3 regions of the Clostridium sp. FP1 genome follow, and region 1 is predicted to be linked to each of the others. Evidence: riboswitches for the same ligand, from Rfam matches in the RefSeq annotation. Region 1 holds a riboswitch; each other region holds the start of a gene.
The links. Region 1 has a riboswitch for cobalamin ahead of G9F70_RS20745 (cobyric acid synthase). Riboswitches for the same ligand answer to the same signal wherever they lie in the genome.
Positions count from the first base shown of each region.

Region 2: linked by a shared signal. The riboswitch ahead of cobU (bifunctional adenosylcobinamide kinase/adenosylcobinamide-phosphate guanylyltransferase) and the one ahead of G9F70_RS20745 (cobyric acid synthase) in region 1 are both predicted to bind cobalamin.
Region 3: linked by a shared signal. The riboswitch ahead of cbiQ (cobalt ECF transporter T component CbiQ) and the one ahead of G9F70_RS20745 (cobyric acid synthase) in region 1 are both predicted to bind cobalamin.

Region 1 is NZ_JAAMNJ020000001.1:4,353,054-4,364,370, reverse strand. It holds gene G9F70_RS20775 (SagG family ABC transporter permease subunit) at 1-213, shown strand, start outside; gene G9F70_RS20770 (ABC transporter permease) at 215-1,360, shown strand; gene trmB (tRNA (guanosine(46)-N7)-methyltransferase TrmB) at 1,575-2,228, shown strand; gene G9F70_RS20760 (methyl-accepting chemotaxis protein) at 2,379-4,379, opposite strand; gene G9F70_RS20755 (permease) at 4,623-5,753, shown strand; gene G9F70_RS20750 (TIGR03943 family putative permease subunit) at 5,856-6,701, shown strand; cobalamin riboswitch at 6,922-7,095, shown strand; gene G9F70_RS20745 (cobyric acid synthase) at 7,218-8,762, shown strand; gene cbiB (adenosylcobinamide-phosphate synthase CbiB) at 8,932-9,915, shown strand; gene hemA (glutamyl-tRNA reductase) at 9,920-11,098, shown strand; gene hemL (glutamate-1-semialdehyde 2,1-aminomutase) at 11,235-11,317, shown strand, end outside.
Region 2 is NZ_JAAMNJ020000001.1:2,448,459-2,459,775, reverse strand. It holds gene G9F70_RS11860 (heme ABC transporter ATP-binding protein) at 1-530, opposite strand, end outside; gene G9F70_RS11855 (FecCD family ABC transporter permease) at 532-1,584, opposite strand; gene G9F70_RS11850 (ABC transporter substrate-binding protein) at 1,601-2,548, opposite strand; gene cobU (bifunctional adenosylcobinamide kinase/adenosylcobinamide-phosphate guanylyltransferase) at 2,629-3,189, opposite strand; cobalamin riboswitch at 3,351-3,531, opposite strand; gene arcC (carbamate kinase) at 3,687-4,637, opposite strand; gene G9F70_RS11835 (basic amino acid/polyamine antiporter) at 4,722-6,134, opposite strand; gene argF (ornithine carbamoyltransferase) at 6,237-7,238, opposite strand; gene arcA (arginine deiminase) at 7,272-8,495, opposite strand; gene G9F70_RS11820 (transposase) at 9,072-9,887, shown strand; gene G9F70_RS11815 (hypothetical protein) at 9,941-10,177, shown strand; gene G9F70_RS11810 (mechanosensitive ion channel domain-containing protein) at 10,314-11,174, opposite strand; gene aroQ (type II 3-dehydroquinate dehydratase) at 11,237-11,317, opposite strand, start outside.
Region 3 is NZ_JAAMNJ020000001.1:2,343,823-2,355,139, forward strand. It holds gene G9F70_RS11270 (MATE family efflux transporter) at 1-1,091, opposite strand, end outside; gene G9F70_RS11275 (reverse transcriptase N-terminal domain-containing protein) at 2,007-2,900, shown strand; gene ltrA (group II intron reverse transcriptase/maturase) at 3,408-4,652, shown strand; gene G9F70_RS11285 (group II intron maturase-specific domain-containing protein) at 4,813-5,502, shown strand; gene G9F70_RS11290 (Rpn family recombination-promoting nuclease/putative transposase) at 5,638-6,471, shown strand; gene G9F70_RS11295 (hypothetical protein) at 6,956-7,183, opposite strand; cobalamin riboswitch at 7,341-7,514, shown strand; gene G9F70_RS11300 (cob(I)yrinic acid a,c-diamide adenosyltransferase) at 7,682-8,221, shown strand; cobalamin riboswitch at 8,267-8,440, shown strand; cobalamin riboswitch at 8,714-8,893, shown strand; gene cbiQ (cobalt ECF transporter T component CbiQ) at 9,116-10,018, shown strand; gene G9F70_RS11310 (energy-coupling factor ABC transporter ATP-binding protein) at 10,031-10,858, shown strand; gene G9F70_RS11315 (energy-coupling factor ABC transporter permease) at 10,923-11,317, shown strand, end outside.

The sequences.
Region 1 (11,317 bases):
GGGGGAGGATATGTTCCATTAGAACAATTTAACAGTGAACTTCTATTCAATATAGCTAAGTTTTCTCCAGTAAAATGGGCAAATGACACTGCTTTCAAAGTAATATATAGTGGAAATTTTAGTGATGTGTTTACTACCATTGCTATTAATTTGATAGCGGCTACAGTATTTTTAACTATAGCTACCTTGATATTTAGAAAGGAGAGGGCATAATATGAGAAATATTTTTTTAATAGCGCAAAATATGTTTAAGCTAATATTCAAGGAAAAATCTAATGTAATAGTATATATCATATTACCTATAGTACTTGTTATGATTTTTATGAGTTTGCAAGGTCCTTCTTCTGGGTCTAAAGTATCAGTGGGAGTTATTAATAAAGATAAAACAGAAATAGCTTCGGATATGCTTAAATATTTAGATTCTACTGAGAAATTTAAAATAGTACCAATAAACGAAGAAAATTTAGAAGACAAAGTATCCAATGGAGATGTGCAATTTGCATTAATAATCCCTGAAAATATGAAAGAGAAAATATTAAACGAAAATACTGAAAATATCCAAATAATATCTATAAAAGGTGAAGATACTACTGCGTGGATCGAAAATTATATAGACATGTATATGAAAAATTTAATGAGCATAGCAAAAGCCTCAAATGGAAAAGAAGAAATTTTTAATAAAATATATAAAGGCTATTCAAATGGAGAATTAAAATTTCAAAGTAAATTTGTAACAGATAATGCAAAGGGAACAAATGCAACTCAAAACACAATGGGATTATTTATTATGGTAATGTTAATGGGAGCAACTACAACTTCAAGATTGATTTTAAAAGAAAAAAGAGATGGCACCTTCCAGAGGATATGTGCTTCGCCTGTAAGTTCAAAACAGTATATGATTTCCAATGTAATAGTAAATCTATTTATTGTGTTTATTCAAATTACCATAGTTATGACTTTAGCTACTAAAGTTTTAAAATATAACACTCATATACCAGCTATGCAGTTGTTAATTATATTAATGAGCTTTGGCACAGTAGCTGTAGCAATGGGGCTTTTAATAGTGGTATGCTCTAATTCTAGTGCATCAGCAAATAGCCTCTCTACCTTAATTGTTACGCCTACTTGTATGCTAGGAGGTTGTTTTTGGCCAGTTTCGTTAATGCCGCCATTTATGCAAAGACTATCAGATTTTATTCCACAAAGTTGGGCGCTAGGGGCTATAAGAAAGATTCAAACAGGAGGTCAGTTCAAAGATATATTAGGCAATATAACAATATTATTAGCTTTCGCAGTTACATTCTTTTTAATTTCAGTTTACAAAATGAAAAAGGATAGAAATGTAGAAAGATTCATTTAAGACGGGGACAGGTAACAATTAATTGATGTTTAAATGTTGAAAGGTTGGGGACAGGTAACAATTAATTGACATTTAAGGCGGGGACAGGTAATAACTAATGTATCTTTAAAACTATAAGTTTTGTTTAGCTCAATTCCTGTGATATAATAATAAAGTGAATTTGAGAAAAATTATGTAGTAATTTTTTAATATATAAATAAAAGGAGAAAAGTATATGCGCCTAAGAAAAAAATATTGGGCTAGGCCAGAGCTAGAGTCTAGCCATATTGTAGTAACAGACCATTATGTTCATAAAGGAAAATGGAATGACGAATTTAAAAATACTAATGAAATACATTTAGAACTAGGCTGTGGTAAAGGTGGCTTTATATCAGAAAGATCTAAGCAAAATCCTAATATTAATTTTGTAGGTATAGATTTAAAAGATGAAGTGCTAGTATTTGCCCTTAGAAAAGTAATAGAGGTAAGAGAAGTTAAAGGTGCAGAAGAACTAAATGTAAGACTTATGCCTCTAAATATAATGCTTATTGATGATGTTTTTGCAAAGGATGAGATAAGTAGAATTTATATAAATTTCTGTAATCCTTGGCCAAAGGAAAGACATAACAAAAGAAGATTAACTCACACTAAATGTTTAACAAATTATAAGAAATTCTTAAAGACAGGATCTGAAGTTTGGTTTAAAACAGATGACACAGAGTTATTTGAAGACTCAGTAGAGTATTTCAAAGAATGTGGATTTGAAATATTATTTTCAACCTATGACTTGCACAATAGTGATTTTAAAGAAAATGTAGTTACAGAGTATGAAGCTAAATTTGCGAGCCTGGGTATGAAAGCTATGTTTTTGAGGGCTAAACTAATATAGATAAATAATAATATAAACACAGTTAGAAGCATAATTGTCCACAGTAGAGCCATAAAATTTGGTTCTACTGTGGACAATTTTTCTTTTAGTGTACATTCAGTAATAAATCTCGAAATTCTAATGAATTTATTTAAGGGAAAGGGAGGATGATTAATTAATTTTAAATTTATTTATTTCAGCCCCTAACTGCTCGGCTAACATTTGTAGCTCACTTGAATGCTTTGTAAACTCTTCCATAGTGGCTGTTATTTCTTCTGTAGAAGCTGTAACTTGTTCTGAAGAGGCGGCTGTTTGTTCTGATATTGCAGAAATATTTTCGATTTCTAATACTGTAGATTGTTTTTTCTCATTTATATCAATAATAGATATTTTTACTTCATCAACTTTAGTAATCATTACTTCAATTGATTTTAGAATTTCACTAAATATCTCTTGAGTTTTAACTACCGCTAAGTCTTGCTCATTTACTACAGTTTCAGTGGATTTAATAGCATTTACCGCTATATCTGACTTTTTCTGTATGCTTGCTATAATTGCCTTTATTTCTTCAGTTGAACTTTTTGACTGGTCAGCAAGTTTTCTTATCTCGTCTGCAACTACAGCAAATCCTCTGCCGGCTTCACCTGCACGTGCAGATTCAATACTTGCATTTAATGATAAAAGATTAGTTTGAGCTGTTATATTGGCTATTGTTTCAGAGATTGCATTTATTTGCTTAGTGCTTTCATTCATATCTTGCATTATATTGTTAACCTCTGAAGTAGCTATCTTAGTCTTATTTGATTTCTCAATTAAGGTATTTACCATTAATAGGCCCTTTGAGCCTAAATCTTTAGTATTGCTTGAAATTTTGTCCATTTCATTAGAGCTAACACTAATTTTATCTATTCTGTTTGATAGGTCATCTATTTGAGAAGCACCGTTTTGAGCATTTTGAGCTTGATGCGTTGCACCTACGGAAACTTCTTCTATTGCACTTGCTACTTCACTTATAGAAGCGGTTACCCCCTCTGACATATTGGTAAGACTTGTTGATGTTAGGAGTACCGTCTTAGAAGAGTTTGTAACACTATGCATAAGATCTGATATGTTTTTTATCATTAAATTAAAGGATATAGCTAAATCGTTAAATTCATCTTTTGTTGAAGCGTTAATAGACACCGTTAAGTCTCCATTTGATGCCTTAGCAAATACTTCTTTTAATTTCAGGATATTATTAGATATCCCCTTGCTTAATAATAATGACATAAATACTGAAATTATTCCCATTACCAATATCATTAAAAAGGTTGTTTGTAAAATAGATTTTGTATCACTGGATAGTTCGCTTTCATCTAAAGTAGCTACGAGCTTCCAACCTGTTAATGCATTTGCTTGATAGACTCCAAATTTTTTAGTACCATTATCTTTATAATTAACAAAACCACTATTTTCTGATTTTGCTTTATTCCAAAAGGACAACTTGGAGGCTGCATTTGTGTTAATAAGCTCCTTTTGTGGGTGAGCTAAAATGTTGCCTGATACATCCGAAATAAACACATATCCTGTACTACCTACTTTCTTAGTAGATATTCGCTGTGCAAGTGTAGCTAATGTTAAATCTATTGCCACAACGCCAACTACTTGTCCATTTTTTTCTACTGTTCCTGCAAGTGTAACAACAGTGTTTCCAGTTCCATTATCTTTATACGCAGGAGTTATTACAATTTGACCTTTATGATCTAAAGCTTGTTTATACCAAGGTCTTGTGGTCGCATCATATCCCTTAGGCATTTTATCATTAGGATATGTATCAAACTTGCCAGAGGCAGTTCCATAATACATGCAAAGTATATCTTTGTTGCTTTCTTTTACGCCTTTTAATATATCAGGTATATATTTAGCATTATTACCTGTATCAACATTCACAAAATCATAATTACTTGATGCCATTAAAACCATATTAGAAAATCCATTAAAGTAATCAACTAATCCATTGTTTATTTCTGTAAGCGTTTGGCTACTTGTGACTGTTAATTTTTTACTGAGAATTGACTTTGACTGATTGTAAGAGCCAAAACCTGTTATTATTAATGGAATTACGCAAATTCCTACCAAACTAATAATTAATTTAGTACGAATGCTGTTCATTGTAAAACTTTTAAATTTCATATAATCTCTCTTTTTAAATTTATCCAACACATAACATAATAGGTTATTTGTCCACTGAAATCAATATAATTTAAAACATTTACAACAAAAATTTGATTTAATGTAAATAAAAACAAAAACAAAACAATCTAAATATAATTAAAAAATCAACAAGTACAATTCTATAAGTAGCATAGTAAGCATTACAAGATAATATAATAGTTCAGAATGTATAAATATTAATAGCAAGGGGTTGGGAAGTTGATTCAGGGAAATAAAAGAGTTTATGATAGTGAGATTAACCTAATAAAAATTTTAATTATCATCATAGTCTTACTATTGGGCATATATTTTGCACAGAGTACCACAGTTATTAAATTTGATTCCAGGGTTATTAATGATTTTTCTACAATTTTCCTTAGTATAATTTTTGAAGGTATACCATTTATACTAATTGGAGCATTAGCTTCTTCTATAATTCAAATATTTGTATCAGAGGAAGCAATTGCTAAAATAATTCCTAAAAATAAATTTGTAGGAGTTTTAATTGCATCCCTAGTGGGACTTGTTTTTCCAGTATGTGAGTGTGCTATTGTTCCTATAACTAGGAGACTACTTAAAAAGGGTGTTCCACTAAGTATTGCAGTTACATTTATGTTATCAGTTCCCATAATGAATCCCGTGGTTTTATTGTCAACACATTATGCTTTTATGGGAATGTCATATATGGTAATAGCAAGGGCTATGTTTGGTATGATTGGTGCTATAACAATAGGTGTTCTTATAGGGGTACTTCATAAAGATAGTCCTTTTAAGCCACAAGTAGTAAAAAAGCCTAGAGGCAAATCACATAAGGCTGATTGCGGTTGTGCACATCATAAACTGAAAAACCTTAAACATAATCATGATAACTGTTCTTGTGGGTATAGTCATAATCATAGTAAAGCAGGCAATGTGTTTATACGTAATATGGAGGAAATAATATCACATACAAGTGCAGAGCTATATGACATAGGTAGATTCTTTATAATGGGAGTTTTTTTATCTACATGTATGCAAGTGTTTATACCTAAAACATATATTTTATCAATAGGTGGTGGAGTGTTGTCCTCCATAATAGTGATGATGATACTGGCTTTTGTATTATCAGTTTGTTCAGAAACAGATGCATTTATAGCTAGAGGTTTTTTAGGTCAATTTACCTCAGGTTCAATTTTAGGATTTTTAATTTTAGGGCCTATGTTAGATATAAAAAATACAATTATGCTTTGTGGGAGTTTCAAATTAAATTTTGTAGCTAAACTGATTTTTCTTATAATTACTATTTGCTTTATTTTAGCTGTTATAGCAAACATATTTCCTCTTGAGGTGTTAAGCAATGCTTTAACTTTATAGATAATTCTTTATATGGATAAAACTATAATAAGTATCTACCTACAAGGGATATATTAATTAATAACTATTATCTAATCACAGGGTTATATAAGGAGGAAAGGGTTGAAAAAGAAGTTAAATTTAAATGAATTGATATGGTTTCTTATACTCACAGGCTTCACTTGTTATTTTTATATGATAATAAGTACAAATAAAATAACTTTATTTGTACATCCCAAAATGGTTAAATACGTAAAATTTGCATTATACTTTTTTATTACTTTACTTATTTTTCAAGGAAAAAATATTTATGCATTTAAAAAGGATAAAAGGTTAAAAATTGGATATATCATGTTTTTAATCCCGCTTACTTTAGGATTTCTATTAAAACCGGTGGGTATGAGTACTTACAGCGCCATGAATAAGGGGTTTTCATTAAACTCACAGTTGAAAATTAGTAACTTAAAGCATAAACATAAAGTTCTAGCGGATGGAACAGAGGTATGTGAGCATAATGAAGAACACATTAATTCTATTGACGGCGCTAACGTTTCATCAAATAAGTCTTTAGAAAATATGGTAGCAGTAAAAGGTGGAACTATAGATATTACTAAAGAAAATTTTATAAAAATTTATGAAGATATATATGGAAAGCCGCACAATTATGTTGGTAGAGTCATTAATACCAAAGGATTCATATATAAACAAAAGGGACTTAATGAAGGGGAATTTATATTATCTAGAATCATTGTAAGTTGCTGCGCTGCAGATGCACAGCTCCTGGGAATTTTGTGTGGTTATTCCGAGGAAAAATCATTCACAGAAGGCACTTGGGTAAATGTAGAGGGAACACTTGGGGAGCGAGAATATGTGGATTCAAAAAGTGGACAAATTACTGTGATTCCAATAATTAAAGTGAATAAAATAGAAAAAATAGATAAGCACAATAATGAGTATATATATAATTAGTTAATTCCAAAATTTAAGAAACATGTTAAAGGCATATGGAATTCTTAGTTATTGACATAACTCATGTAATGCTATAAACTTAACAATGTAGAAATACATTAAATATTGTGATTTTTAATAAATTTAATTTTATTATAGGATTTTTTTAAAAAAGTGAATAGATATTTTTTAGGTGCCTTTTATTAATTAAGCTACGTTAGTAGATTAAGCTACATTAGTAGACAAAGCTACGTTAGTAGATTATTTAATAGGGTGAAAAGGGAATGTGGTTTAAATCCACAGCAGCCCCCGCTACTGTAATTGAGGACGAACCTTTTATAACCACCCGAAAGGGCAAGGGAAAGGGGAGAGTGAATCAAGAGCCAGGAGACCTGCCTAAATCAGTAATATTAAACTTTCGGCGGGAAAGAACTTGTAGAAATTAAGTTAGTGCAATGAAATTTTGTACATAACAGCAGGTGCGAAAGCTTGCTGTTTTTTATTTTGCATAAAAAAAACATACAAGGAGGGATAGTAATGGCTAAAATAATGGTTCAAGGAACGGCTTCATCTGTAGGGAAAAGCATATTAGTAACAGCACTTTGCAGGATTTTTAAACAAGATGGGTTTTCTGTGTGTCCTTTTAAGTCACAGAATATGTCATTGAATTCTTATATTACATTGGATGGAAAAGAAATGGGGCGTGCACAAGTACTTCAAGCCTATGCAGCTGGACTTGAGCCAGAGGTATTTATGAATCCAATTTTATTAAAACCTTCCTCAGATAAAAAGTGCCAAGTTATAGTTAATGGGAAGGTTTTTGGAAATAGTACAGCTATGGAATATCATAATATGAAAGTGGAATTTAAAGATATGTTAAAGATGCAGTTTGAAGAGTTAGAAAAGAAATTTGATATTATAGTAATGGAAGGCGCAGGAAGCCCAGCAGAAATTAATTTAAGAGATAGAGATATAGTAAATATGGGAATGGCAGAGCTTATAGATGCCCCTGTAATCCTAGCTGGAGATATAGATAAGGGTGGAGTATTTGCTTCTCTAGCAGGAACAATGCTTTTACTGAATGAGGAAGAGAAAAAAAGAGTTAAAGCCACTATTATAAATAAATTTAGAGGGGATATAGAAATCCTAAAGCCAGGTCTGACAATGCTAGAGGATATTATACATATCCCTTGCGCCGGAGTAGTTCCTTACTTTAGACTGGATTTAGAAGATGAAGATGGTACAGTAGAATTTAACAAAAAAATCACTGCACCTATTGATGTTGCCGTGATATGGCTGCCACATATATCAAATTTCACAGACTTAGATGCATTAAAGACTGAAGAGGATGTATCAGTTAGATTTGTTACAACTAAAGAAGAATTGGGAAATCCAGACTTACTTATAATACCAGGAACTAAAAATACTATTGAGGATTTAATTACGCTAAGAAAGTCAGGACTTGCAGAGGCTATTGTGAAATATAGCGTAGAAGGTAAGGTATTAGGTATTTGTGGAGGGTATCAAATGCTAGGAAATAGCTTAAATGATCCTTATTGCGTAGAAACAAATTTAGAAAAAATAGAGGGTATGAAGCTTTTAGACATAGATACAGTATTCGAGGAAGAAAAAATAACTACAAGAGTAAAGGCGCGCAGCATTAATATGAGAGCTATTAACGTAGTGAATAGTGATAATATTCAAGTCTATGGTTATGAAATACATATGGGGATTTGTAAGTATGGGCATAAGGCAAAACCACTCTTTGAAATATATGAAAAGAATAGTGAGAGCCCTTCATTAGAAGGTGAGCACTCGTCTTCCTTTGACGGAGCAATTAATGAAGGTGGAAATATTATGGGTACATATATTCATGGAATTTTCGATGGAGTAGAATTTAGAGAATATATAGTAAATGCGCTAAGAGTAAAAAAAGCTATGGAGACTAAAAAATCTAAGGTATATGAAAGTTTAAGAGAAAAAGAAATAGACAAGCTAGCAGATATAGTGAGAGATAGTATAGACATGGACTCAATCTATAAAATCATGGGACTAAAAAAGCTGGGGACGGTTAACAACTAATTAAACTAAAAAGTGAGGGACAGTTAACAATTAATTGAACTAAAAAGTGGGGGACAGTTAACAATTAATTGAACTAATTTAATCTAAAAAGTTGGGGACAGGTAACAAGTTGAAGACAGTTAACAACTTTATAAAAAATTAAAACATTATAAGATAGTGAGGAATTAATATGGAAATTCTATTTGCCATGAATGTAGTAGATTTAATATTAGCGGTTGTTCTAGACTTATTAATTGGAGATCCATATTGGTTTCCACATCCGGTGATTTATATAGGAAAACTTATATCTGCATTAGATAAGCTGGCTAGAAAGCTATGTAAAACCAATAAGCAAATTAAAGTTTTTGGAGGGGCCATTGTAGTCGTAGTAGCTTTTTCAAGTTATTTAGTACCCTTTATAATTTTGAAGGTTTCTAGTGAGGTTTTTTGGCTATACCATATTTTTAATATAATATTGCTTTGGACAACAATAGCTACTAGAGGACTTCATAAAGAGGGGAAGAAGGTATATGACTCCTTAGCTAAAAATGATATTGAAGACGCAAGAGTTAAATTATCTTACATTGTAGGTAGGGATACAAAAACCCTTAGTGAGTATGAAATAATAAGGGCAGATGTGGAGACTATTGCAGAAAATACAGCAGATGGTGTTATAGCCCCTATTCTTTATGCAATACTAGGTGGAGCGCCCTTAGCTATGATGTATAAGGGCGTAAATACTATGGATTCAATGCTTGGATATATGAATGAGAAATATAAATATATTGGATTCTTTCCAGCAAAAACAGATGATGTATTTAATTTTGTACCAGCAAGAATAACGGGACTTTTAATTTGTTTAGCAGCACCACTGGTTGGAGGGAATATCGCTGCCAGTATAAAAGTAATGATAAGAGATAGAAAAAATCATAAAAGCCCTAATTGTGCTTATCCAGAAGGTGCAGCAGCTGGGGCTATGAGAGTTCAGCTAGGTGGGACAAATATATATTTTGGAGAGAAAATGTACAAACCAACCATAGGAAATAAAATAAAAGAGTTAGGAAAAGAGCATATAGTAGATACAATAAAATTAATGTATGGGGCAATGTTTTATTTAATAATACTATACGTATTATACGCAATATTAGTAATAGTGATGTGTTTTTGGAGATGATAAAATGATACAACTAATAGGACTAAAGCATGATGTGAAAATAGAAATCAGAGAAAAACTTTCAATTATACCAAAGCGTCAAGCAAAATATTTAGAAGCCCTTTTAAATATTTGTGAAGAGGCAGTTATTTTAAGTACTTGCAACAGAACAGAGATATATTTTGAATCTAAGGATGAAGATATTATAGGTAGAGTTTTTGAAGCATTAAATTGGGATAAGACTTTAATAAAGTGTGTAGAAAGTTATAAGGAAGAAAAAGCTATTAAGCACTTAATGGAAGTGGTTTGTGGATTTGATTCATTATTACTTGGAGAGGACCAAATTTTAGGACAAGTTAGGGACGCTTATGAAGCTGCAAAAGGTTCTAAAACAACTAAAAAGGAACTTCAAAGGCTTTTTGAAAATGCTATTGCCTGTGGCAAGGAATTTAGAACTAAATCTAAAATAAGTGATATACCAGTTTCCTCGTCTTCTATGGTAGTTAAAAAGGCTATAGGTAGGGGCCTTAAAAACTTTATGGTTTTAGGCTGTGGAGCTGTAGGGGAATTAACCTCAAAATATATACTAGAGGGGAAAATAGATTTACTATATATTGCAGTTAGAGATCTTCAAAAGGTTAATATAGAAGATCCAAGAGTAAAAATAATACCTTTTAAGGATATACATAAGTATTATGAAGAGGTGGATTGTGTTATATCTTGTACATCGGCTCCTCATACTGTGGTCCACTTAAAGGAGTTACCTAATAAGCGCTTATTATTATTTGATTTAGCTGTGCCAAGGGATATTGAAGAAATAGTAAGTGGAAATCCTTTATATGAAGTATATGACATAGATATGTTAAAAGACATCCATGATGATAACTACAAAAAAAGAGAAGCATCAATGAAGAATAACAGATACATTGTGGATAAAGCTATAAAAGATTATATAGAATGGAAAACCATGAAAGAGCTATCATCCTTTATAAAAAGGATAAAACACAATGGTGAAGATATCTACAAAGAAAGGTTAGACACTTTTAAGCACAAGAAAGAGACTAAAGATAATGAGAAATTAGCAGAGATACTTTTGAAGAGTACTTCAAATGCCTATATAAATAGAGCTATAGATGTCTTAAAGGAGGAACATTTGAAGGGAAGGGCTAAAGAATGTGTGGACATAATAAGCAGGATTTTTTAGCTTTAAATTGATCTTGATTACTTTGCTAGCCAATAAAATTAATATTTTAGTAGAATTTTAACTACACAATTGTAGTCATTTTTCTACTGTAGTATAAAAACATCAAAAATTAATATTAAGAAAAGAGGAAACTAATATGAAGAATTTAGACATATTTAATGAATCAAAACAATACATGCCTGGTGGAGTTAATAGTCCAGTTAGAGCTTTTAAAGATTT
Region 2 (11,317 bases), 1.9 Mb from region 1:
TTCATTATTTCAATTTGGTGATGAATGTCTAGGTGAGAAATAGGCTCATCTAGAAGAATTATTCCTGTTTCTTGAGCAATTGCTCTTGCCACAACAACTCGTTGTTTTTCTCCACCACTAAGCGCATTTATGCTTTTATTTCTAAGCTCCCAAGTGTTGGTTATTTTCATAGCATTCATAGCTATTTTTATGTCTTTTTCACTTTCTGAGCAAAATCTAGAAATATGAGGAGTTCTTCCCATAAGAACTATATCTTGTACTGAAAAATCAAATTCAATTTCTGTGCTTTGTGGCACTACAGCCATTTCCTTTGCTAGCACCTTTGGTTTTATTTGGGTTAAATCCACTTCATCAATATAAATCTCACCTTTTTCCATAGGGAGAGATTTTGATAGTATCCTTAAAAGAGTAGTTTTACCTGATCCATTTGGTCCTAGGATGGTATAAAATTTTCCTCTTTCAATATTTACATTAATATTCTTTAATACTTCCTTTTCAAAGGAAAAGCATACGTTATTTATCTCTATCAATTTATACCGCCTTCTTCTTTGTTCTATATAATAGATATATAAAAAATGGAACTCCAAAAATTGAGGTTATAATTCCGACTGGTATTTCAGACGGAGGCACTACTACCCTTGCAAGCGTATCACAAATTATTAAAAATATAGCTCCTCCAAGTGCAGAAAATGGTATAACTACTCTATTATCAGATCCAAAAATCATTCTAATAGCATGAGGCACTATAAGTCCTACAAATCCAATTATTCCACTTACAGATACAACTGCTGCCACCATTAGTGTACTTATTACAAATATGTACTTTTTAAATCCATTTACATCTATACCAAGACTTCTTGCACTATCTTCACCAAGGAGCATGATATTAAGATCTCTTGAAAATGTAGATATAAACAATATTGAGGGAACTACTACTATAGATAGTAGAATCACCTCATTCCAACCTGCTGTAGAAAAACTACCCATGGTCCACATAACTATTTGTTCAATATTATCGCTGTTAAAGGTCATCATTAATGAAATTATAGAAGATAATAAATAATTCATAGCAATACCTGCGAGAAGAAGTGTGGCCACTGGAACTTTTGTACCAACTCTCGCAATATTATAAACTAAAAAAGTAGTTATTATAGCTCCTATAAACGCAGTTAATGCTACCATGCTCATTCCAAAAAAATGAGTTTCTTTAAGAAAAACCATGGTTATAGTGGCTCCAAGTGCTGCTCCTGACGAAACTCCTAAAACAAATGGGTCCGCCATTGGATTCTTAAAAATCCCTTGAAAAGAAGTACCAACCACTGAAAGTGCTGATCCTACTAAACAAGCTAAAAGTATTCTAGGGAGTCTTAAATTCAATAATATGGTTATTGATGTGGACTTAATTCCATCTGTGGATACAAAGTTATTTACTATTGGAATTTTACTTATTATAATTAAAGCTGTCTGTTTAAAAGAAATATCTGCCACTCCGAAATTTGCCGCAGCAATCATCACAATTATAAGTAAAAATACCCCTACTGTAAAAACTCTTTTATAATAACTCTTATTTTCTATAAATGTCATGGTAGTGCAACCCCTTTTATTTGAAAAGTTCAGGATGTATTAGTTTAGCCATTGATTCTAGCCCCTCTGCAAGTCTTGGTCCCTGCCTAACAATAGTATTTTCATCAATCTCCAATAATTTCCCATTTTTAACTGCTTTCAAATCTTTGTAACCATTAGTAGCTTCTATACCTTTTTTTGTATCAAAGAACTTAGAACATATTAGCACATCAGGATTCTTTTCTACAAGCTTTTCTACACTGTATTTCCAACCAATTGCATCATCTGCAGCGTTTTTACCACCAGCTATTTCTATCATATTACCTATAAAGGTATCTTTCCCTGCAGTGAAATCTCCACTTTTACCGAAACCTGCTACATAATAAACTGCTGGCTTCTTAGCATTTGCTACCTTACTCGTTATATCTGCAACCTTCTTTTTCATATCTGATATTATTGACTGTGCTTTTCCACTAGCATTTACAACCTGTCCAAGCTTTGACATTGTATCATATACACCAGCAAAACTTTCTTCACCATAAAGTACTATAACTTTTATATTAAGAGTTTCTAATTTTTTAACAACGGCCTTATCAAAATGAGTTGATGCAATAACTACATCAGGTTTTAATTCAACAATTTTCTCTATATTGGGTTTTAATAAACTACCAACAGAGGATACCTTAAGGGTCTCAGTTGGATAATCATCGTAATCACTTCTACCAACTAGATTTCCACCTTTGCCAAGGGCATATACTCCCTCTGTTATATTTGGTGCAATTGTAATAATTCTTTTAGGTTCTTTTTCAATGGTAACTGTTCTATTATATGAATCTACTACTTTTATAGGATATACCACACCTACAGCTTCCTTTTTAGTAATATTCGGCTCCTTGTTGCTTGCACCCTTGTTACCACATGCACTAAACGCAAAACAAACAAAAATAGCTAAAACTATATTTATTATACTTTTTTTCTTAAACATAAATTTCCTCCTAGTATTCCTTAGGGGCACTAAACAATTATTAATTGTTTAGCCTCCATAAATTTTGATTTTATAATTACTTATTTAATTTTAATTGGAATTCCACAAACCACCAAGTGAACGCTCTGCGCCCTGGATGCTATATACTGATTTACTCTACCTGCAATATCGCGAAAGACCCTTGCCATTTTATATTCTGGTACAATTCCTGCTCCAATTTCATTAGTTACAATAATTACTGTTTTTGTACTTTTTTCAGCTTCGCAAAGAAAATCAGCTACTTCTTGTAGAATTTCTTTTTCCATACTATCTATAGCCTCAGCATTAAGATCATCAAATTTATCCCCTGAAATATCAAACATAAGATTTGTAACCATTATTGTTATACAATCTAATAAAATCGTATCAAAGTGTATTTCTTCATTATAAAATACCTGTTTTAAATTCTTATAGCCTTCAAAAGTATGCCAATTAGATGGTCTTCTTTCTTTATGCTTTTTCACTCTATCCTTCATTTCATCATCAAATGGAATTGAAGTTGCGATATAAAGTACACCCGCCTTTTCTTCTTTAGCTAACTTCTCTGCATAGGTACTTTTCCCGCTCCTTGCACCACCTGTTACAAGTACAATGTTTTTCATATTATCTCCTTATTAATTTAGTGATAAATCCATAAGTAAAAAAATAGCAAATAAAAAAACCACACCTCATGGATGTGGAATAATGCAATTAATTTTTTTCACCTATTGGATTACCCAATATTATTGTTAAATTATGCATCTTTCATCCTCCCCCCGAAGACTAAAATCGTGAGCATTTAGGCAGGTTTACTGGCTTTAGCGTCATCTTACTCTCCAACCTTCTCAGTTTCCCAATGGTTTTTTGGATTTCATCCTCTAATACAGTAGCGGCGGGCTGCAGTGGTCTTTAACCACTTTTCCTTTTACCCCTTGTTACAGAGCACCTATAGCTAATATTTAATTTATAAATTTACAATAATAATTGTAACATCAAAAAAATATTAAAGCAATAGAAACTCATTATACCTTTGCATCAACTTAAACTGGTTATAAAACCGTCAAAAAAGTTAAATATAAGTCATAAGCATTTTCAGCTTATGACTTACATTTAAACACTATTAATTTATTATTACTGTTCCAGCTGTTCCACCTATCGCTTCCCTAGCTTTCTCAAGGGATGTTATAATTGCTTTTCTACCTTCTTTTGCTTCAACAAAGCTAAGAGCTGCTTTTATTTTAGGAAGCATTGAACCAGGAGCAAAATGTCCTTCTTCGATATAAGTTTTAGCTTCTTTTACTGTTATACTTGAAAGATTCTTTTGATTAGGCCTTCCAAAGTTAATAGCAACCTGTTCAACTGCTGTAAGTACAACCAATGCATCAGCATTTAATAATTCTGCTATTTTACAAGAAGCAAAATCCTTATCTATTACTGCTGGTACTCCTTCAAGTGTTCCATTTCCTGTGTCAATTACAGGTATACCACCTCCACCAACAGTTATAACAACATGTCCAGCTTCAACTAATGTTTTTATAATAGGTTCTTCAACTATGGCCATTGGAAGTGGTGAAGCCACTACACGTCTCCAGCCTCTATTTGAATCTTCCTTCATTATATATCCTTTTTCAGTCATTAGTTTCTTCGCTTGCTGCTCTGTAAAGAAAGAACCTACTGGTTTAGTTGGATTCTTAAATCCTTGATCATTAGGGTCTACTATTACTTGAGTAACTACTGTTGCGACTTCCTTATTTATCCCTCTTTTTCTCATCTCTGCCCTAATGCTTTGTTGTAGATGATAACCTATATAACCTTGACTCATAGCTCCACATTCAGGAAAAGGCATTATTGGGCTATTTTCATTCATTGAAGCGGCTGCTTCATAAGTAGCTATAAGTTGACCTACTTGAGGTCCATTACCATGAGCAACAATTACCTCATGCCCCTCTTCAATTAAATCTACAATAGCTCCAGAAGTTTGTCTTGCAGTTACTAACTGCGCTTCTGCTGTAGTATCCTTAGGATTTGCTTGAAGGGCATTTCCACCAAGTGCTATTACTATTCTTGCCATATTTATCTCTCCTTTTATGTTAAGCTAGTAAATATATTTTATTTAACAGCTTTTATATTTTATAAGATTTTATTGAAATTACACCTAAAGTTTAATTTTACCAATTGATAGCAGTATAATCATTAAGATTGCCACTACAATAATCGCAGCCATTGCTATTTTCTCATTTGAACTAATAGGTTCGTTCTTTTCTTTCTTAGCCTTTATAAATACAAATATACCAACTGCATACAGTATTACTGCTGCTCCTAGATAATTTATTCCTACTGCATAAATCACATATATCGAATAGACACAAGCTAATATAGAAACTATCTTATCTTTAGCTCCTAGACCATCTGCTAATGAAACCTTAACTGCATATAATGATGAAAGTAAATATGGAATTAAAATACAGGTTGTAGAAATTAAAAATACATTACCATAGGCAGACTGAAGTACTGGTAAAAGTAGCGAAAGTAAAAATATTTGAGTTAATGCATCAGTTAGTAGTAATGAATTTATTGCAGCACCATTGTCATTTTGTTTCATAAACCATTTCGGCATTGTGCCACCTTTTGCCGCAACATAAGGAATTTCCGCTGCAAGCATAACCCAGCTAATTAAGCAGCCTACAAGTGAAATTATTAAACCAACTTTAACAATTATAGCTCCAAAACTGCCAAGTACAGTAAGGGATAGCATATCTGCTAAAGGTGTGGCTGAATTAATAAGAGTTTCAGCTGGAATTACTCCCATAGCTGTTGTTGAAACCAGTATGTAAAGAACTAAAGTTATAATTAAACTTATTATTGTAGCCGTTCCAACAATCTTTTGAGATTTTGCCCTCTCAGATAGTACTGTTGCAGCTTCAATACCAATAAAACACCACAAAATTGTACCCATTGCGCCTTTAACTTGCAAGAACAATGTAGTAGAATTTCCAGTGGCCGCTAACACTGTTTTCCAATTTTCTACATTGAAAGTTCCAGATTTGAATATTGCCAGCCCAAATACAATTACCATTAATAATGGAATGAGTTTTGCAACTGTGGCAATTGCGTTTATTATTCCAGCGCTTTTAACTCCACGCATTTGTACATAATGAATTACCCATAATAGTGCTGATGCTAATATAAATGATACTATAGGTTTCACGTCACCGACTAAACTATTAAAAGTTTTAAATATAAGAATAAAAAATGCAACATTTCCAAGCCAAGCACTTAACCAATATCCCCAGGCTGAATTGAACCCAACAAATTCTCCAAAGCCTTCTTTTGCATAAGTAAATATTCCACCTGTAAGCTCTGGTCTTTTATTTGCAAGCAATTGAAATACTAGTGCTAAAAATGCTACACCAAGTCCACCAATTATCCAAGCAATAATTGTTGCTTGAGGGTTTGCCTTACCTATAAGATCAGTTGGACTATTAAATATTCCTCCACCAATCATGGATCCAACTCCAAGAGCGACTAGTAGAGACAAGCCTAATTTTTTATCATTATCCTTTTCCATTTTGTAATCTCCTTTCGCTTACTACAGTAGCTATATTTTAAATTGGTGAGGGCAATAATATTACCCTCACCAATTAACTTTATATTTATAAATTATTTTAGGCTAGTTTCCAAGTGTAGCAACCATAACTGCTTTGATTGTATGCATTCTGTTTTCTGCTTCATCAAATACCATTGAAGCCTCACTTTCAAATACTTCATCTGTAACTTCAACACCATTCATTCCAAATTTTTTAAATACCTCTCTACCAACTCCAGTTTTTAAATCATGATATGCTGGCAGACAGTGCATAAATTTAGTATCTTTATTACCGGTTAATTTCATCATTTCTTTATTAACTTGATATGGTTTTAATATACTAATCCTTTGTTCCCAAACTTCATCTGCTTCTCCCATTGATACCCAAACGTCAGTGTATATAACATCTGCATCTTTTACTCCCTGCGCTACATCACTCGTAATAGTGATTTTTGCTCCTGTACCACTGGCTACTTCTCTACATTTATTAACTAGTGCATCTTCAGGAAACAATGAATTTGGAGCAACTATTCTAAAGTCCATACCCATCTTGGCAGCTCCTATCATAAGGGCATTTGCCATATTATTTCTTCCATCACCAGCATAAACAAATTTGATTTCATTTAATGGTTTAGAAAAATGTTCTTTAATAGTTAAAAAGTCAGCAAGAATTTGAGTAGGGTGATCTTCAGTAGTCAGCCCATTCCAAACTGGCACTCCTGCATATTTAGCTAATTCTTCTACTACTTCTTGTCCATATCCTCTATATTCTATTCCATCATACATTCTTCCAAGAACTCTTGCTGTATCTGCTACAGATTCCTTTTTACCAATTTGAGTTCCTGTAGGTCCAAGATAAGTTACATGTGCCCCTTGGTCTAGTGCACCTACTTCAAAAGCACATCTTGTTCTTGTAGAAGTTTTTTCAAATATTAGCGCAATGTTTTTACCTTTTAATGTCTGCTGTTCTGTACCTGCATACTTAGCTCTTTTTAAATCTCTAGCTAAATCTAAAAAGTAGTTTATTTCCTTTGGAGTAAAGTCCATCAAAGTTAAAAAGTTTCTGTTTCTTAAGTTAAACATAATAAATTCCTCCTAATATTTTGTTATTTTTTGTTTTTATAAGTTATCTCTATTTAGAGGCATACTCATACATCTTGGACCGCCTCTTCCTCTCGAAAGTTCAGCACTTGGCATTGTTAAGACCGTTATACCACGTTTTGATAAAATTTCATTTGTAACATAATTTCGTTCATAAGTTATAACCTTCCCTGGTGCAATAGCGAGAGTGTTTGATCCATCATTCCATTGTTCTCTTGCTGCTATAATAGAGTCACCACCACCGCATCTTATTAATTCAACTGAAGGTACCTTTAATGCAGATTTTAATATATTTCCCAGTACATCTTTCGATTGTTTAATATGCAATTCTCCATTAACACCTTTTGTAATTTCAAAAACATTAAGGGGTCCTTCTATAGCTGGATGTATTGTAAATTTATCATAGTCAACCATAGTAAATACAGTATCAAGATGCATAAATGCTCTACAAGCTGGAATCTCCAACACTAATACTTTTTCGAAAGAAGCATGTTTCGCAAACAAATTCTTTGCTACCACTTCTATAGCCTCAGGTGAAGTTCTTTGACTACATCCTACTGCAAGAGTTGTGGCAGATAATACAAGCTCGTCCCCACCTTCAATATTATTAGGAAGGTTTCTGTCGTACCAAAGTGGTACTTCATATTGTTTAAAAGATTTATGATATTCATGAATAAATTTAAGGAACAATGTCTCGCGCCTTCTAGCTTCAGTTTGCATAGTATTTATTGTAATACCATTTCCAATTGAAGCACCTGGATCTCTTGTAAAGTAAAGATTAGGCATAGGGTCTAAGTAGAAAGGATATTGATTTGATATTAATCCTCTAAGCGAATGCATTCCCTTAACATCTATCTCATTTTTTCTAACTCCAGCCATAAGTATATCAATCATTTCGCTTGTAGGCTTTGATATTAAATATGTATAAAGGGATTCGTATATCTCTTTATTACTAATATGGCTTTCTTGTAAAAACTGTTGTATAAATATTTTTTTTACTTTATCATCATTTAAGGCCTCAGTAGCAAGTTCTTCTAAATAAAGAACCTCCACATCATTTTCTTTTAATATTTTTGCAAATATATCATGCTCTTTTCTTGCTACTTCTAAATAAGGAATATCATCAAAAAGTAATCTTTCAAGAAGCTCCGGTACTAAGTTTTCTATCTCTCTCCCAGGTCTATGTAGCATTACTTTATTAAGTTTTCCTATTTCAGAAGTTACATTTATAAATGATTTCATTCAAACTGCCTCCCCTTTGTTTTTGTTGATGCCATCATTATAATGGGTAGGATTTTATTAGTAAAATAGAGTATTTTGCCATAAATGCATATATATCTTCCTTATCAGCATAACTATTAATTTAGCACTTGATTCTTGCACTAAGCTCTGCTTTTCTCTAGAATACTCTGTATGTTAACGTTTGCAAACTAAGAATTTAGCAATGTTTGTATATATATTCACGATGTTCTAACTTATCATGTATAAAAGAAAAAATAGAGTATAAATATTCACAAATTTTTTTTTTGAATGTTTATACCTCTAAATGCATAATATTATCTTGTCAAAACTTGAATAGGGTTATGTTATTAAGTATGCGTCTGTATGTTAACTCATTTTGTTCCATTATATTGAATTAAAATCATTGATAATATTTTTTATTAACAAATTGTACATAATATTTTATCTGAAAATTCTTAAAAAAAGTTATAATAAAAATTTGTTTTTATTATTCATGATCATTTACATACATTTTTTTCATCTATCTATTTTTCTGGTCCGGATTTAGTAGTAATACAATTATCGCCATTTTCCTTCGTGGCTGAATCATTTAAAATACCTGTGGTAAATAATTTTAGATATGTAGAGATGGTCATCTGGGCTACAATTGCTTATAAAACCATTTCTGTAGTGCATACATTTGGAAGGAACATAGGGTTTAACCCACATGTGCATGCATTGGTTCCAGAAATAAAAACAAGGGGTAATGAAGTTAAGGATATGGAATTCTTCGACTATGAGTATTTTAGAAAGGTATGGCAGTACAAATTAATAAATTATATGATTAGTAAAAACCCAGAGAAAAAAGCAGAGTACTTAAAAATGTTCAAAGATTATCCTAATGGTTTTTATATAAATGCCAAATCAAGAATGAAAAGTGCAAGAGGTGCAGCAAGATATATAGGTAGATACTTAGCAAGACCTGCGATAGCAGAATATAGAATACTTAGCTATGATGGGAAAAATGTAACGTTTTGGTATAAGAGCCATGAAACTAATGAGAGAGTAGAAGAAACAGTTACAGCACAAGTGTTTATAGGCAAGCTATTAATGCATATCTCGCCTAAATATTTTAAGATGGTTAGATTATACGGAGTATATGCTGGAAGTATAAGTATAAAGATTAGAAAATGTTTTGGCTTATTGCAATACATAAAAAGTGGTCTTAAAGCAATTCAGTGCACACTAAAAATAAATTGGAAAAAGGAAATAAGAAAAATGAAGTATAGAGAATTAATGATTATTAATTTTTCTAAAGATCCTGGAAAATGTTCAAAATGCGGTCAGCTAATGGAGTTATTCCAAATTTGGCACAGAAAGTATGGGTATATTTATGATATGGGAACGTATTAAAAAGATTTTTAAAATTAAAATGAAGAACAAATTCTCCCTACGGTCGAGTATAAATGTTATCCACAGCGGCTTCCGCAAGCTGTTTCCTATATAATGAAAAGAAGATACCATTTGATATAGGGAAACCCGATAAAATGATACTTTTTAAATGTAAGAAGTGTGGATATGAAGAAGAAGTACCTGAATTTGTTGCGTTTGAATGTTATACACCTGAGGAATTTGACAAGAAGAGTGGTAGCCCTATTGTTATGTGTATAAAATGTGATTCGGATATGATAATTAAGAGGTGATGCTACACTATTTAATGGAGCATCACTTTAATACTCGACCGTAGGGAGATTTTGTTCTTTGAATATGTATTATTAACAATAATAATATACAAGCAGAATTAAAGGTTCGTAGCTAGATAGCGCCACTGACCTTTAATTATAATAATTCTATATCTTCATTTTTAGAAAACTCATCTAAAATATCCTCTACTATGGCATGTTCTAAATTTCTAAAATTTCGCGCCTTGCAAATAAACCTTAAACTTAAACACACTCTTCCCTCTTCTATAGAAGTGTATATTGTGTGAGAAAGGTTTTCATAATAAATTGGAAGAGTTTTTGAGGCTATACTTAGTGCCTCCTTTGCTTCTTGTTCTATATCTCCCACTTTATCATTAGCAATAGTTACTAATATCTCTTTAGCTTTTTTCCGATTGCTGCTAAGGCTAAGGTTTATTTCAATCTCATTCCAAGTAAACGGGAAGGAGTTAGTCTCATTTATAAGTTCTTCAGTGAGCAGTATTATGTTTGGTATATGGGTAATTCTTCCCGTACTTTGTCCATAAGTTTTGTTGTCATTTTCAATAACTTCAATTATAGTGGTATAAAACCAATCCACTGCTAATACGTCACCAAGACTTTTCCCGATCTTTATTCTATCACCAATTGCAAAAGGCTTTTGAGTATTAATTATTACCCACCCTAGAAAACTAGCTACAACATCACGAAAGGCAAAGGCTAGCCCAGCTGAGAAAATCCCCAAAAAAGTCAGTATATCTTTAGACTCATACATCCATATTGGTATAATGACCATAACTGATAAAATATTTATAAATAATGAAGTTGTCTTTTTATATTTTATTATATCCTTAGAGTAAAACTTGGATTTATCAACAAATGAGCAGATACCTTTTTTAACTAAATGAAATATAATTATTAATGCTAAAGTTATTATTAGCCTTATCAAAACACTAACAGTTTGAAACTTCAAACCAATCTCCAATAAAAATCCAGCCATAGGCTTTCCCCTCCTTTATAATAATTTTAACTATACACAGAATTCAAGTTAGTCCATTGTCACTATTTTTGTAATAAAGCGTTTAAAGCCATAACGTAACCATATTTACCAAAGCCACAAATTTGGCCTATGCAGGCTGGCGC
Region 3 (11,317 bases), 2.0 Mb from region 1:
TACTCGGCTCCAGTTCTTATTACTAATGGATCATTAATAAAAAAACTCATTATATCTGCTGGAAAAATCAAATAGGGTATTGAAAATAAAATCATGTTATAGCCTGCCAGTTTTAATCCTTCTTTTATAATTTTATCACATCCATTTATATCACCTCGCCCAAGGCTTTGCCCCACCATTATTGAAATGGCAGTTGAAAGACCAACAAGGAATATAAAGGTATAGTTAAAAAGCTGTCCACCTATTCCGAAGGCTGCGGCACCCTCTCTACCTCCAACTGTATACACAAGGCTGAACATAAACATTCCGGTAATAGGTCTTGCAACCTGCTGCAAACATGCCCAGCCTCCTATCTTTAATATTCTCATACTGTTATTTAGTTGCAACTTCATACTCCATATAAATTTATTTATACTAGATTCGTATATTTTCTTGATAATAACAATGCTAATTGCAATGCAGGAAAAAACCATAGATATAACTGTTGCAATAGCGGCACCTGCAATTCCTAAATGAAATGGGAACATAAAAAGGGGATCAAGTATTGCATTTATTAAATTAGATATTCCAAAAATTATAAGTGGAGTTAATGTATCTCCTAGTGATTGTAGTATTGTTCTTAACACTGAATTTAAAAATACAAATATTGTTCCAATAAAGACAACGGATAAATATTTTTCTGTCAGAGCTGCTACCTTGGGTTCCGGATTAAAAATTAATTTGATTATGCTTTCTGTATTTAAAAAACATATTATACTCAATATTATTCCGAAAATAAGTGATAGAGTAAATGATTGTCCACTAAAAGATCTAACTGCCTCCATATCTCCCTCACCATAGCTTCTTGAAACAAGAGCTATAGTTCCAGCTGAAACTAGAGTTGATATCACAAAGATTACACTCGAAGCTGAATTAGATAGTGCAGCGGCTGCGGCTTCATTTGTACCAAGCTTTGCTATGAAATATGTATCAACTGTTCCTAAGAAACTTTGAAGTATCATGCCGATCATAATAGGCCATGAAAGCATGAAAATTTTCTTGATATCGTTGTTTAATTTTTTATCTGTTGTTTTTAATATATTCTTACCCATTGACACTCTCCCTTCTCAATTATTTAATACCGCAATTGCGATGAGTGTATAAAAATATTCTGTTTATAATGAAATATAGTTATTATCTAAATTAATCATATTTATATTTTTGCAAATTGTCAATATATCTTATACATTCTATATAAAGGATAAATGGATAATGATTAAAATTTAATGAACAAGAACTGGTGCTGATAAAGCCTTGCTGCTTGGTTGCGGTATTTTTATGCATAGTATAATTTGAGTTTTGCCAAATGAGTATAAAAGAATTGTTATTTGTGATAAAATAAGAGCAAGAAATTGTACTGATTGGAGGAAGATATAATGCCTTTTAATAGATTAAAACCAACAAATGATTTTATTTTTCTGTGACGAGAGGTCGGTTTAAAAGCTGCCTAAGTATTAACTAAACTTTTGGGCTATCCCTACCATTTGGGGTAATGCTACCACAGGTGCATTTTTGGCAACAGAAATGTACTAAGCTGTTGGGACAAAGCGGGAAAAATGGGAAACCTTATCCTATCTACTGCAAGCATAAATGATGTGTTATGAACAGGATAAACAAACTGTTGCAAGGCTCGTTAAGTCAAACAAGCGAAAAAAGGTTGACACGCTTGGACAAAAAAGGTGAGAGATAAGGGCATAATGTCTGAAAATGCAGTATGCAAGATGGTCAGTATCTCCGGGCTATAGACAGGTTCTAAGGCACATTGAATTGGTTTTAAACTGGAACTCGGTAAGCCCTATACAGGCCCTTTTTTTATGGGAAGTAGAGGGTATAGGAAAGTATAAAAAGCGAAAGATCTTCTGTAATGGAAGGTATAACTCTTCAATATTTGGAGTGATCCGAAAGGATGCTGACTTATACTATGGTGCTTGATTACATTAAAGGAATGAATCTTACGAATAAGGGAGATGTGTATACTGTTAATTAAACAGACTGCAAACTTAGACGAAAAACAAGCAAGCTTTTATTGGAAAAGCATTGATTGGAAAAACATTGAAAAATTCGTTAATAAGATTCAAGCTAGGATTGTAAAGGCGACTATTAATAAAAATTGGAAACTTGTAAAAGAATTACAGCGAATGCTGGTTCATTCCCACTATGCTAAACTAATGTCAGTAAAACGTATAACAACAAACAAAGGTAAGAAAACACCGGGCATAGATAATATACTCTGGAATTCAGCAAAGAAAAAATGTGAAGCAGTAAAGTTGCTTAACAGTAAGAACTATAAACCTAAACCATTAAAAAGAGTAAATATACGAAAACAAAATGGGAAATTGAGACCGCTTGGAATAGCTACAATGCATGATAGAGCTATGCAAACATTATATATGATGGGATTGGATCCTGTTGTAGAAAGCATGAGTGACAAAACATCATTTGGATTTCGAAAAAACAGAAGTTGTGTAGACGCTATGTCACAAATATTTATAAACTTTAGTCGCAAGTCATCCCCAACATGGGTTCTAGAAGGAGACATCAAAGGCTGTTTTAATAATATATCACATAAATGGCTAACAGATAACTCTCCTATGGATACTAATGTATTAAATAAGCTTATTAAATCTGGATATGTATATAAGGGGAAACTATTCTCTACAAAAAGCGGAACCGCACAAGGTTCTCCAATTAGTCCTTGTTTAGCTAATTTTACTCTTGATGGTATAGACGAATTATTGAAAAGCACATTTAAAAGAAGTACAAAAATCCGAAATAATGAAAGACCCAAGGTTAATCTAATCCGCTATGCGGATGACTGTGCGCCACGAAAGCGTATTAAGCAACTCGCACGAGTGGCTTAATATAGCTATGCTATACAGATGATGGAGGAGGGCCCTCCGAAATCGCCATGCAGGTGGAGATTTCAAACTACCTTAAGGTGCTGTAATCAAAAGTTATGGTATTGAGCGTTAAGGAAAAGGCAGAGGTAATCTGTCAAGTATGTACTAAAGAGATGAATGAGCATGTGAACCACTTACGAAAATGTCGAAAGCGTAGAGATTCCATCAAAACCAGGGGGTGATCGTTAACTTGGGATAAGCCTAGAGGAAACCTGTTTACTGGCTAGGCGGTGGGCGGCATAAAGGTGGCATGAATTTAGTACAGGCATTTGTATGGAACGTGGGAACCTACGGCTTGATGTTAAGAGAGTATTTCAAGCAGAAGAACTGTGAGAAAAGAGTATCGATGCAAGCATAGGGGCAGATTGAGTCGTAGTAGTGAAGAAACTTCTGCAATGGAAGTGGAGCGAAGGACTTCGAGTTATTCAGTTTCAGAAATAAGTCAACTTTGAAAAGGAGGAGGAACTTATGACAGAAACAAAGCCGTTTAATATTTCTAAAAGAGCTGTAGTTACAGCTTATGAGAAAGTTAAAGCAAACAAAGGAACGTATGGAGTTGATGAACAGTCAATCGAAGATTTTGAAAAGAATTTGAAAAATAATTTATACAAAGTTTGGAATAGGATGTCATCAGGAAGTTACATACCCCAACCTGTAAGAGCTGTGGCAATTCCAAAGAAAAGTGGAGGGACTAGATTACTAGGAATACCTACTATTGAAGATAGAATTGCTCAGACGGTAGTTAAACTATATTTTGAGCCGGAAGTGGAGACTATGTTTTATGAGGATTCTTACGGATATAGACCTAATAAATCTTCAATACAAGCAGTTGAAATCACAAGAAAAAGGTGTTGGAGAAAAGATTGGGTTCTTGAATTCGATATAAGGGGACTATTCGATAATATCAGACATGACATTCTAATGAAAATGGTAAAGAAACATACAAATGAAGAATGGATTATTCTATATATTCAAAGGTGGTTAACTGCACCATTTCAAATGGAAAATGGAGAATTAGTTCCAAGAATTTCCGGTACCCCGCAAGGGGGTGTCATTAGTTCGGTACTTGCGAATCTGTTTCTACACTATGTATTTGATGACTTTATAACAAAAGAATTCAAAACAATTCCGTGGGCAAGATACGCAGATGATGCAGTAACACACTGTGTATCCCTAAAACAGGCTAAATATCTACAAAGACGCTTGCAAGAAAGATTCGAAGAATACGGATTACAGCTGAACCTTGATAAAACAAAGATTGTATACTGTAAAGATGATGATAGAAAGGGAGATTATCCAAATATATCATTTGATTTTCTAGGATATACATTTAAGCCTAGAGGTGCTAAGAGTAAATACGAAAAGTATTTTACAAGTTTCTTACCAGCGATAGCAGACAAGGCAAAGAAATCAATCCGAAAAGAAGTTAGAAGTTGGAGAGTACAGTTGAAGGTAGACAAAAATTTGTGGGATATATCAAATATGTTTAACAAAAAGATACAGGGTTGGATAAACTATTATACACATTTCTATAAAACAGAAATGTATGCAGTATTAAGGTATATCAATAATGCTTTAGTCAAATGGGTTCGAAGAAAGTATAAGAAAAGAAAACACAGACGAAGAGCAGAATATTGGTTAGGATGTATTGCGAAAAGAGATAGAAATTTGTTTGCACACTGGAAAATGGGAATATTACCAACAGCCGAATAATGGGAGCCGTATGAGCCGAGAGGTTCACGTACGGTTCTGAGAGAAACTAAGGGGGAAGTTCCCTTGGTTTACTTACTTTATTGTTACAGCTCCCGACAGTGAAACTGCTATAAAAGCAAAAGAAATAATAAAAAGTTTTTTAATCCAAAGAGGGCTAGAATTGTCAGATGAAAAGACAATAATAACTCATATAGATGAAGGCTTTGATTTTATTGGATGGAATATAAAGAAATATAAAGGTAAGTTGCTGATTAAGCCATCTCAAAAATCAATTAAAAGGGTAATAAGTAAAATTAGTGCGATTATAAAGGGGAATAAATCAGTAGAACAGGATATATTAATAATAAAGTTAAATCAAATAATAACTGGATGGAGTAATTACCATCAATGTGCTGTATCAAATGATATATTTCAAAAGATAGACCATATTACATTTCAAATGCTATGGAAATGGGCAAAAAGGAGACATCCTAACAAAGGCAAAAGATGGATAAAATCAAAATACTGGAAAGTACACGGTGCTAGAAATTGGGTATTCAAGGATAATAAGAAGCTGATTTTAATGAGTGATAAGAAAATAATCAGACATATACCACTAAAGCTTAATAAAAATCCATATACTGATACTCAATATTTTGAAGAGCGAAAGTACAAATTGGGAGCAAAGAAGCTAACCGGAATATTTAAAAAATTATGGGTAAAACAGAATGGAAAATGTACTATATGTGGATTATCAATGGACACTGCTGAAGAAAGAAGTATAACATATAATAATAATAATAATCCTATTGGAAATAAACAAAAGGATAAAGTATTATTAGCACATAGGGCTTGTACTTTAACCAATTGACCAATTATTAATAGAAACCGGCATTTTCATGCTAAAGAATGCTTTCAGGGGCTTGAGCCGTATGAAGGGAAACTTTCAAGTACGGTTCTTAGACGGGAAAGTGGAAGTAATTCCACCTACCTAGTCAGCAAGCGATTGTTCGGAGAAGTAGACTCTAAAGAAAATTTAATATCCTTATTAAATGCAATATTAAAACTTCCAGAAGATAATAAATTAAAAGACATAACGGTTATTGAAAATAAGGAATTAGTAAAAGAATTAATAGATGATAAAACTGGAAGACTTGATGTCAGAGCTGAAACATTGGATAATACACAAATAGATATTGAGATTCAACTAATTGATCAAAAGAATATAGTGGAAAGAATGCTGTACTATATGTCAAAAATGTATGTGGAACCTATAAAAGCTGGTGGAAAATATAAGGATTTAAAAAAGACCATAGTGATCGGTATTTTAGATTTTGATTATTTTCATATTGAAAAGTTTCACTCAACATTTCATTTTTATGAAGATGAACTAAAAGCATTCATGTTAACGGATAAACTAGAAATAAATTTCATAGAACTTCCAAAGTTTAAAAGAGGATTAAAAAATATAAATAACCCTTTAGATAGATGGTTAATGTTTTTAGAAGAAGATACTTCTAATGATATGTTAAAGGAGGTTTTAGCGGTGGACGCTGTTATAAGAAACGCAGAAGAAAGACTTGAATGGTTAAGTAGCGATGAAGAAACAATAAAACTGTACAAAGCAAGAGAAGAATCCCTTATTGAAAAGATGAGTTTACTAGATGAAGCAGAAGAAAGAGGACTTAAAAAAGGAATTGAACAAGGGATTGAACAAGGAAAAATAGATATGGCAAAAGAAATGATTTTAGATGGAGAAAATATAGAAAAAATCAAGAAATACTCTAAACTTAATGAAAAAGATATTGAAAAATTGAGAAGAGAACTAATGTTACAATAAACAAAAAGGTATGATATAAATTTAGAGATAGTAGGGTCACAACATCTAACAAAATACTGCCGTTCGCCTTGGCTGGACGGTGTTTTTTATATGGTTGTCAGTTAAAATATTGCTTATAATCTAATTATAGGTTAATACGTAAACCGCCAAGGCGCATGATAGAGCCTAAGTGCAGTCGCACTAAGGCTCCATCACGTCGGCAGTACGAAACGTTAGTGCGCCAAGCAAAGCTTGGCATCTACTTGCAAGGTGAAAGTCCTTGTTGAGAAAGGTCTAACGCAACACTCATATCGAGTGTTGCGTTGAAGCTGGTAACGGCAGGATAAAGCGTACGCAGAGAACTATAAATAGGCTACAGGGAGAACTGTATCTCCTGAAATATATCCAGCCTCATAAACGTAGAATGCAGATGACGATGCGGTTAACGTCACGGAAGTCAGTACAGAAGAATCGTAAATGGTGAGATTCTCGAGGGTCTGCGGGGTCAAAGAACGTGGCATGTATATAGTCTTTTCGAATCAAGTATAGCTTTTATATCTTCCATAAGACTAGGTAAGTAATCTTCTATTTTTGTGCGTCCTCTCATATTGAAAGCATCTTCACATCTTATCCCTGTTTGTAATTCAATTTTACTCTTTGTTAGTGTGTCTCTACTAACATTAAATTCTTTAGCAATAAAAGTGTCGCCACCATAACCGTGTTCCTCGGACATACTTGCTAATATAATCCGTTTAAGAAAAATAATGATTCAATTATTTTTAAAATGAATCCTGAAAAAGGTTGGCAGTCAATGCCTGGAAAGCTATGGATGAAAACTTACTTTTAGCATTGCAAAAAAAGAAAAAATATTCTATACTATTGTTACAACTTAATAAAAAATTATTTAAGGTGCCTTTTAAAGGTTTAATAGGGAAAGTGGTCTAAATCCACTGCAGCCCCCGCTACTGTACACGGAGACAAATCCATACCACTGGCTAATGCTGGGAAGGTTGGAGGAGGGTGACCCGCAAGCCAGGAGACCTGCCTAGATGATATACAGCTTTATCCTACGGAGGGACGGAATGGCAATTATATATGCTTTTTTGCATTGTATTGCTTTCACATGGGATGTGAAGGCATTTTATTTTATATAAAGTCTTTTACTCGACCTTAAGAGGAAATTGCCGTAGTACCACGATTAGATATTTTTAAACAAGGAGAGATGAATATAATGGGAAAATTAAAAAATGGATATGTGCAAATTTATACAGGAAATGGTAAAGGGAAAACAACCGCAGCTGTAGGACTAGCTGTGAGAGCTGCTGGAAACGGATACAATGTATTTATGGTACAGTTTTTAAAAGGAAGTAAAACTGGGGAAATTGAAAGTTCCAAAAAATTGGCTCCTTTTTTTAATATATTTAGGTTTGAGAAAAAAAGAGGATTTTTTTGGACATTAAATGCTGAGGAAAAAATTGAATTAAAAGAAGAAGTTCAAAAAGGATATGAATTTTGCAAACAAGCATTAAAAGAAGAAAAATGCGATATACTTATTATGGATGAGGTAATGGGAGCATTGAACAATGGACTAATAAGTGAAGAACAAATACTAGAATTAATAGATAATAAACCTTACAATATAGAGTTAATTTTAACAGGAAGAAACGTACCTAAAGCTATAATAGATAAAGCAAATCTGGTAACTGAGATGAAGGACATAAAGCATTATTTTAATGAGGGAGTGCCATCTAGAGAGGGTATAGAATTTTAGATATTGCAATAAAGGTAAATATAGGCTATAATAACAGTAATAACTTAATAAATAGTCATCTAAGGTACCTTTTAAAGGATTAATAGGGAAAGTGGTCGAAATCCACTGCAGCCCCCGCTACTGTACACGGAGACAAATCCATACCACTGGCAAGCCCTGGGAAGGTTGGAGGAGAGTGACCCGTAAGCCAGGAGACCTGCCTAGATGATATGCAGCTTTATCCTACGGAGGGAAGGGATTGCAATTATATGTGTTTTTTTGCATTATATTGCTTTCGCATGGGATGTGAAGACATTTTATTTTTATAAAATATTTTGCTCGACCTTTTGTAGGTTGGGTATTTTTTTTTGGAATATAGTGTTTTAAAAGGTTGTTAATATACATAATAGAAAAAGAACAAGATGCTATGTTTGGAGGGGCAAAATATGTTACATCTTTACAACTAAATTCATTGACTTATTGTATAGTAAGAGCATTTGCAAAGAACTAAAAACTAAATAATAGAATATAGGTTTAATTAAAATTAATTAAAAGGGAATTGGGTTAAAATCCTGAACTATCTCGTAGCTGTAATAGATGAATTTAGGTATATTATGCCACTTGGAAACGGGGAAGGCGTACTTAAATAATGATTCTTTAGTCAGAAGACCTGCTTATATTTCTGCACCATAAACTCTACGAGTGATAGAGAGGGCACTGTAATGAAAATTTGTTTATTTATTTTATATGAATAAGCATATTTTTCAAGCGTTTCCTTTTAACACTTTAGTTAAAAGGAATTTTGTTTTTTAAACCCAATTGTCGGTTCCATTGTTCACAATGTTTCCTCCATTTTTGTGGTTCTAAATTATTCAAGAATGCTAACATGAGATAAAAATTCAAAGGAGGTGTGACATGGGAAAAATTATTATTATTTTATGTGCCATATTTCTGATAGTTGTGGTTTTCTTCAAATGGAAACATGGAGATGGGCACACCAATGGTGATGGGAAACATCATCACCATAAAAGCGGACATAAACATGGCGAAGGGTTTTCAATTGATTTTTATGCTTACACTTCTAAAATCAGACACTGGAATGCTACTTTTAAAGTATCTCTTTCTGCTGCTATACTGATTCTTTGTATTGCATTGGAAAACCCTTATGTATCTGTTGTTGTCATTATTGCAATGGCCTATTTGACCATTGTAAAAGGAGAGCTTCCAGTAAATGAATATTTGTCAATACTGGCGATTCCAATCGTCTTTATTCTCCTTGGTACTTTTACAATTGCCATTGATTTTTCAAAGCAGCCTATGGGACAGTATAACCTGAATCTTGGTTTCTGCTATGTGTTTACCTCTCAGGCAAAGATTAAGGAAGTGGTCTTTTTGATTCTGAAGGTTTTTGCAGCTATAAGTGCCCTACAGATGATGACACTGTCAACTCCATCTTCTGAGATTATCTATGTACTCCGAGCTGCACATGTGCCAAAGCTTATTGTAGAGCTGATGAACCTGATTTATCGTTACATTTTCATTTTAATGGATGTCTATTCCAAAATGAAAAACTCTGCAGAAGCCCGACAGGGCTACTGTGATTTTAAAACTTCCTGTTATACATTTGGAAGCATTGCAAGCAATATGCTAGTTATTTCCCTTAAAAAGGCAAACACTTATTATGATGCCATGGAGGCCAGATGCTATGATGGAGATCTTATTTTTTTGGAGGAAGATAAAAAGGTAGAGACAATACAGATTGCCTATGCAGTAGCATTCATAATTTTTTTGATTCTAATCTGGGGCTTTACAAGATAGAAAGGGGATACTATGGAAAAACCAATATTAAATGTAGAAGATTTATACTACGTCTACGGAAATGGAAAGTCTGCATTGGACGGCGTAAGCGTTGATATCTATGAAGGTGATAAAATCGCTGTCATTGGGTCCAATGGATCCGGAAAATCCACATTTTTCTTGAACATAAACGGTGTATTTACACCAGAACATGGGAAAATCATTTATCGGGGTACTGTCGTCAATAAAAAGAATTTAAAAGAGCTTCGAAAAAAAATTGGAATCGTATTTCAGGATGCGGACAATCAAATAATTGCATCTACAGTTAGGGCAGAAGTTGGATTCGGACCGATGAATCTAAAGCTTCCCAAAGAGGAAGTACTAAAGCGGGTTGATGAAGCACTGGCATATATGAACATCTCAGATTTTAAAGATCGTCCGCCACACTATTTGAGTGGGGGTGAAAAGAAGCGTGTCACCATTGCGGGTATCATTGCTATGAAATCGGAAATTATTATCTTTGATGAACCTACTGCATCACTGGACCCTTTAAATGCAATGATGTTAGAAGAAGTTTTGGACAAGCTTGGTTTGGAGGGTAAGACAATGCTGATTTCCACCCATGATGTAGATTTTGCATATAGATGGGCTAAGCGAGTCCTTGTATTCTGCCAGGGGAAAATTATTGCAGATGGAACACCGCTAGAAATTTTCCAAAACACTGAAATTTTAAAACAGGCAAATCTAAAACAGCCAACTATGATGGAGGTTTATGAATTGCTTGTAGAAAAACATCTGCTGGAAGATACTAAAGCCTATCCGAGAAATACACAAGAGTTCAAGAAAATACTTGAAAAATAGTTAGTTTTTCTAGGCTTTTTAGCTTAGATTAATATAAATTAAAAACAATAAAGGAGGAAAAAAAATGAATCAAAAAGAAAGAAGAATAGTCTCTATTGCAATTGCTTTTGCATTAATTTTCGGAGTAAATACCGTAGCAAACGCAATGCACATTATGGAAGGATATCTTCCACTAAAATTTTGTATAATATGGGGTGTTATATGTGTCCCATTCTTAGTAGCAGGCTACTTATCAATTAAGAAAACATTGTCAGATAATCGTAAATCCATCACTATTCTTGCTATGGCAGGAGCATTCGTTTTTGTGCTATCATCTTTAAAAATTCCGTCAGTAACAGGAAGTTGCTCACATATGACTGGTACTGGACTTGGTGCAATCTTATTCGGACCAATGGCAGTGAGTATTCTTGGAATCATTGTACTGATTTTTCAGGCAACCCTGCTTGCTCATGGGGGACT